DNA from 2 places in the Verrucosispora sp. ts21 genome. Region 2 is predicted to be linked to the other one. Evidence: riboswitches for the same ligand, from Rfam matches in the RefSeq annotation. Region 2 holds a riboswitch; the other holds the start of a gene.
The links. Region 2 has a riboswitch for S-adenosylmethionine ahead of C1A38_RS21495 (ABC transporter substrate-binding protein). Riboswitches for the same ligand answer to the same signal wherever they lie in the genome.
Positions count from the first base shown of each region.

Region 1 (3,370 bases), on a different contig from region 2:
CACCCCCCGGCGACGGTACGCCGGATGCACGACCAGGTCGGCGGAGGCGTTCTCGGTGTTGTCCAGCTGCGGCAGGTCGAGCAGCAGATAGCCGGCGGGCGCACCGTCGACGTGGGCCAGCAGGTGCACCGCCACGTCGCCGGGCATCGGGTGCCGGATCATGCCGAAGAACCGTTGCCGACAGCTGGGCAGGTCGGGCACGTCCACCGCCCAGGCGGCGGTGTCGATCTCGTACGCCTGCTCGATGGCGGTGTCGTCGCCGGCACCGAAGGGCGCGATGGTGAGGGTCATGTCGGCAGCCTGCGCGAGGAAAAGACGAACGGGCCAGCGAATTTTCGCTGGCCCGTTCGGACGTTGGTCGGGAGGGTCGATCGCACAACGCCTCCGGCGTTGGGTCGTACAGACTGAAAGTCTACGGCGATACGCCCTCCCGCACGGAGCATCTTCCGCTGTGCGGTTCTTGCCGTCAAGTCCCCGTCGGCGTGTTTTCCGCATTCCTGAAGAAACGTGAATACACTTCGATCACCGGCGATTCCGCTTGATCATTTACCGCTGGTCACGGCATTTCCGCTGATCATGTGCCCGGTCGACTCAGCCGAGCAGGCCGGCATCGCGGGCGGCCCGCAACGACGGCTTGATCCGATGGGTCGGCCCCACCTCGCCGGCCACCGCGTCGAGGGTCTTGAGCCCTTCGCCGGTGTTGAACACCACCGTCTCGGCGGTCGGATCCAACCTGCCGGACTCGACAAGCTTGCGCAGCACCGCCACTGTCACGCCACCGGCCGTCTCGGCGAAGACCCCTGTGGTACGCGCCAACAGCCGCACTCCGGCGCGGATCTCGTCGTCGTCGGCGTACTCCATCCAGCCGCCGGTGCGGCGTACCGCCTCCAGCGCGTACAGACCGGCGGCCGGGTCGCCGATGTTCAGGGACTTGGCGATGCCGGTCGGCTTGACCGGGGTGATGACGTCGCTGTCGGCGTGCAGGGCGGTGGCGATCGGGTTGCAGCCGGCCGACTGCGCGCCGAACACCTTCCAACCGCCCGCAGGCGCCTCGACCAGCCCGATCTCGACCAGCTCGGTGAATGCCTTGTCAATCTTGGTGAGCAGTTCGCCGGAGGCCATCGGGATGACCACCTGGGCGGGAATCCGCCAACCGAGTTGTTCGGCCACCTCGTAGCCGAGCGTCTTGGAACCCTCCGCGTAGTACGGCCGGACATTGACGTTGACGAAGGCGGTGTCCTCGAACTCGTCAGTCTCCACCAGCTCACCGCAGAGCCGGTTCACGTCGTCGTACGAGCCGTCGATGGCGACCAGGTCGCCGCCGTAGACGGCGGTGGTCACCACCTTGCCCTGTTCCAGGTCGCTGGGGATGAAGACCACCGAGGGGGTGCCGACCCGGGCGGCGTGCGCGGCGACCGAGTTGGCCAGGTTGCCGGTGGAGGCGCAGGCGAACCGGGAGAAGCCGAGCGCCCGGGCGGCGGTCAGCGCCACCGACACCACGCGGTCCTTGAACGAGTGGGTGGGGTTGGCGCTGTCGTCCTTGACCCACAGCGGGGCGGTGATGCCCAACTCGGCGGCGAGCCGGTCGGCGGCGACAAGTGGGGTGAACCCCGGTTCCAGGGTGACCCGGGTGGCCGGGTCCTGACCGGCGGGCAGCAGGGCGGCGTACCGCCAGATGTTGCGCGGGCCGGCCTCGATCTGCTCCCGGGTGACGGCAGCGAGGGCGGCCGGGTCGTAGTCGACCTCCAGCGGGCCGAAACACTCGTAACAGGCGTGCTGGGCGGCGAGGGGGTAGCGGGCCGAACAGGCGCGACAGACCAGAGCGCGGGCCGGGCTGGTGGCGGTGTTGATGCCGGAGGGGGCGAGCGTCGACGTCATGCCGAAGTCCTCTCATCTTCCCCCGCATCGCACTCTGCGGCGGGGACGGAATTGGCACCTGCCCCGCCGGACGCTCAACGATGAGCGCGCGAGGTGGTTGCCGGGGCGTCGTCGGGCCGTATCCCTCAGCCCCTCTGGATGAGGTATGCAGTTGTGCTGCCGATTCTAGGCAGTAGCGCCGCCGCCGTCGCCTGGCTGTCCCAGCTTGTGAGCGAAATCGCCGATTGGTCCGCAGGTCACGCTCATTCCTGGATCGAGTGGCATCAGTGCCGCCGAAGCACCACCCGATCCAGGTCCGAGCATGATCGCGACTCTCGCGAGGGAGGGTCAGGCCGGCACGGAGCTGCGCGCGTCGGCGTCGAGAGCGAGTTGCCGCCCGCCGCGCTGCCCGAACAGGTTGTCCAGCGCCCAGCTTCCCGGGCCGAGGATCGCGACAAGCAGGAACGACCAGCAGAACAACACGGACAACTCGCCCTGGTTGCGCATCGGCAGCAGCGCCTCGGGCTGGTGGACCATGAAGTACGCGTACGCCATCGAGCCCGAAGCCAGCAGCGCGGCGGGACGGGTGAAAAGGCCGACAAGCACCAGCGCACCACAGAGCGCCTGGATCAGTGCGGCCCACCAGCCCGGCCACTGGCCGAGCGGCACAGGTTCACCGCTGCCCCGGTTACCACCGAAGATGCCGAACAACGAGGCCAGGCCGTGACAGAGAAACAGCAGGCCGACAACCATGCGGAACAGGGACAGTGCCGGCCCGCCGAACCGGTCGATACGCATTCGGATACCTCCGTAGTAGATCCGATGAGGGGATCCAGAATGCGAGATGTATAGATAGTTGTCGATGCAATCTCTGACTGTGGGAACGCTCCCAGACCATGCTAGCGGCTGAAACTTCCGGGCGCTGTCCCGTCACTCAGCGTCCAACCGGTTCGCGGAAGGCTCGCGCCACGGGAATCCCCTTACTGAGGCGGGTGTGCTCCTCGATCACGAATCCGGGACGTCAGGACCACGCGTGGTATCGGGCGATGTGACGATGTCCCGATGCGCGGGACACGTATGACATCTCCAGCAACGACCGCCCGGCGCCGGACCCGGCCGTATCGCCGCCCGGTCGGGGCGCTCGCGACGCTGGCCCTGCTCGTCGGGTGCGCCCCGACCCCCGACGCCGGGGACAGCGCCGCCGGCGCGACCGACACCCCACCACCGGTCGCCACCCCGTCGACGGGTACGCCGCCGACCGCCGACACCGCCGCACCAGGCCCCTGTCCGGCCGAGGGCGTACGGATCAGCTCCCTCGGGGTGAGCGCGGCCATGGGCCTGCGGGCGATGAGCCTGGAACTGGTCAACTGCGGCAGCCACCCGTACCGCCTGCACGGCTACCCGCAGCTACGGCTGCTGGACAGCGACGACAACCTGATCAGAGTCCGGGTCATCGCCGGAGCCGCAGAGATCACTTCGGGCTTCGACGACCCGCCCCGGCCCCTGACGCTGG
Region 1 covers NZ_PNOZ01000002.1:3,599-6,968, forward strand. Annotated here, with positions in the region: gene C1A38_RS00765 (GNAT family N-acetyltransferase) at 1-291, opposite strand, end outside; gene thrC (threonine synthase) at 592-1,878, opposite strand; SAM riboswitch class I at 1,888-2,023, opposite strand; gene C1A38_RS00775 (DoxX family protein) at 2,206-2,655, opposite strand; gene C1A38_RS00780 (DUF4232 domain-containing protein) at 2,920-3,370, shown strand, end outside.
Region 1: another riboswitch for S-adenosylmethionine. It lies ahead of thrC (threonine synthase); the one in region 2 lies ahead of C1A38_RS21495 (ABC transporter substrate-binding protein).

Region 2 (3,370 bases):
CTCACCCTCAGCTACGCCGGGTTTCTCCTGCTCGCCGTCGCCCTGCTGCTCGCGGTCGTGTGGCTGTTCCTGCTCCGCTACGTGCCCGACGGTGTGCTGGTCACGGGACCGCCGGGGTCGCACCCCCGCCTCTTCATTCCCAATCGGTCCGACCTGCTGCGCGCCTTCGCGCCGAAGGCCGCGGCGCTGTGGGCGCTGCTACTTCTGTTCGGCCTCGTGGCAGGGTGGATCCTGGCCGGCCGGATGCTCGCCCCGCTGACTCGCCTCACCGATGCCACCCGCAGGGCCGCCGACGGATCGCTCTCCCACCGGATCCGGTTGCCGGGCCGCCAGGACGAGTTCCGCGAACTCGCCGACACATTCGACACCATGCTCGCCCGCCTTGAAACACACGTCGCGCAGCAGCGCAGATTCGCCGCCAATGCCTCACACGAACTACGCACCCCACTGTCGATCACGCAGACACTTCTCGACGTGGCACGTACCGATCGGCACCGCGACCTCGGCGAGATCATCGATCGCCTGCACGCCGTCAACTGCCGGGCCATCAAACTCACCGAGGCATTGCTTCTGTTCAGTCGTGCCAACGAAAAGTCATTCACCCGCGAACGCCTCGACCTTTCCCTGCTCGCGGAAGAGGCTGCCGAAACGCTCCTGCCGCTTGCCGAGAAACGCGGCCTGACCATTCAGTCGCGGGCCGATCTTGCCCCGGTCCTGGGCTCCCACCCGCTGCTGTTGCAGATGACGACGAACCTCCTGCACAACGCGATCATTCACAACACCGCCGATCAGGGCACCGTGTGGATCACGACAAGTGTCGCGCCCGGGGCTGTGCTGCTCACCGTCGAGAACACCGGCGAACGACTCACCCCACACCTGGTTTCCACGCTGGTGGAGCCGTTCCAGCGCGGCACCGAACGGGTCCGTGCGGAGCACGCCGGTGTCGGCCTCGGCCTGGCCATCGTCACGAGCATCGTCCAGGCACACGACGGTGCCCTCACCCTCGCCCCCCGCCCCACCGGCGGGCTCCACGTCACGGTGCGCCTACCTGCCGCACCACCGGAGATGACCAGAGCGTGAGGGCCGTCATACCGGGTGGACGCCGACCCATCCCCTGCTGCTAGCCTCGGCCGCAGGTCATGAGTGCCAGCGTGAAGCCCCGGCTTGCTGGCCGGCAACCCTCGTCCGCGCAGGGGTGCCCCGGGTGAGGACCAGGCACCGGTGCAACCACCGGTGCAAGCGTGGCCTGGTTTCCAGGTCATCACGACCTCGAGGGAGACCCATGTCGTACCGCAGTCGATCCGCTCCCGTGGCGGCCTGCCTCGATCTGACCCAACGTCGGCACGTCGACATGATGCGGGTCTGTAGCGCCGCGTGTAGCTGACCGCGTCGCTGCCGGTCGCCGAGCCTGCGGGCCTCGGCATCTCCCCCTCTGCCATCGGTTCATCCCAGCGGTCCGTCCCACGGCGGACCGTCGGTGCGGCACGTCCGTGCCCGCCGTCGTTCATCCAGGAGACACCTGTGCGATTCGTTCCTGCCCTGACCCGGGCCGCCGCCGTCGGCGTCGCCGCAGTCCTCGCCGCCGTCACGCTTACCGCCTGCGGCTCGGACTCGGCCGGCGAGGCCGACAACCCGTACAACCTGCTCCAGCCGGGCGTGCTGCGGGCCGGCACCCTCACCGACGCGCCGCCGAACGTGTACCTCAAGGACGGCAAGTTCACCGGGTTCGACAACGACCTGCTTGTCGCCGCCGCCGACAAGCTCGGACTGAAGGTCGAGTTCGTCGGCACCGACTTCTCCGGCCTGCTGGCCCAGGTCAACAACCGCAAGTTCGACATCGGCAGCTCCTCGATCACCATCACCGAGGCGCGGAAGAAGACAGTCGACTTCGGCAACGGCTACGACTTCGGCTACCTCGGCCTCAACGTGCCCGCCGGTTCGACGCTGAGCAGCTTCGACGAGCTGCCCGGCAAGCGGGTGGTGGTCGTGCAGGGCACCGTCCAGGACGACTACGCCACCACCAAGGGCCTCGACCCGGTGCGGGTGCCCGACTACAACGGCGCGCTCAACCAGCTCAAGGCGGGCACCGCGGACGCCTGGATCTCCCCGGCCGAGATCGGTGAGAAGACCGCCGCGGACAGCGGCGGCAAGATCGAGGTGGCGGCGAAGGAACTCAGCCCGGCCCCGACGGCGTACGCCTTCGCCAAGGGCAACGACGCGCTGCGCGAGGCGCTGAACAAGGCCCTCGACGAGGTCATCGCCGACGGCACCTGGACCCGGCTCAGCGAGCAGTACTACCCGGGTCGGGCGATCCCGGCCGACTTCACCCCGGGCAGCGGCACCGTGACCGTCCCGTCGGCTTCCTGACGGCGAGTAGGAACGAGCAGGGCGGAGGTTGACCCGTGGATCCGTTGCGCACCCTGTGGGAGACGTTCTTCGACTGGGAGTCGATGCGCGAGGCGCTACCCGAGATGATCACTGTCGGGTTGCCGAACACGCTGATCCTGGCGGTCACCGCCGCCCTGCTCGGCTCGGCGCTGGGCATCGTGCTGGCCGTCGCGGGCATCTCGCGGACCCGCTGGCTGCGGTGGCCGGCGCGGGTCTACACCGACGTGTTCCGTGGCCTGCCAGCCGCGGCGACGATCCTGTTGATCGGGGTCGGCCTGGCCCCGCTCGGCATGCAGGTGTGGGGGCCCAACCCGTACCCGCTGGGCATCCTGGCGCTGTCGCTGATCGCGTCGGCGTACATCGGGGAGATCTTCCGCTCCGGCATCCAGTCGGTGGAGGCCACCCAGCTGGAGGCGGCCCGGGCGCTCGGCTTCTCCTGGGGCGAGGCGATGCGCCGGGTGATCATTCCGCAGGGCATCCGGCGGATCCTGCCGGCCTGGGTGAACCAGCTGATCGCCCTGATCAAGGACTCCAGCCTGGTCTACTTCCTCGGCCTGCTGGCCAGCCAGCGGGAGCTGTTCCGGATCGGGCAGGACTACGCCGCCAACACCGGCAACCAGTCGGCGTTGCTGCTGGCCGGGCTCTTCTACCTGGCGCTGACGGTCCCGCTGACCCACGTCGTCAACTGGATCGACGGGCGACTGCGACACGGCCGACCGGCCACCGGCCCGGCCGACGACGACCCCGACGACCTCGACCTGGCGCTGCCCGGCGCCGCCGGAGGGAACCAACGATGAGCGACTCGGTCAGTCTGAGCCTGCGCGACGTGCACCTGGCCTTCGGGCGTCACCAGGTGCTGCGCGGGGTGGACCTGGACGTGGCCCGGGGCGCGACGGCCTGCGTGATCGGCCCCTCCGGGTCGGGCAAGTCGACCCTGCTGCGTACGGTCAACCGGTTGTTGGAACCGGACCGCGGCGACGTG
Region 2 covers NZ_PNOZ01000053.1:10,548-13,917, forward strand. Annotated here, with positions in the region: gene C1A38_RS21490 (sensor histidine kinase) at 82-1,080, shown strand; SAM riboswitch class IV at 1,136-1,248, shown strand; gene C1A38_RS21495 (ABC transporter substrate-binding protein) at 1,522-2,367, shown strand; gene C1A38_RS21500 (amino acid ABC transporter permease) at 2,403-3,185, shown strand; gene C1A38_RS21505 (amino acid ABC transporter ATP-binding protein) at 3,182-3,370, shown strand, end outside.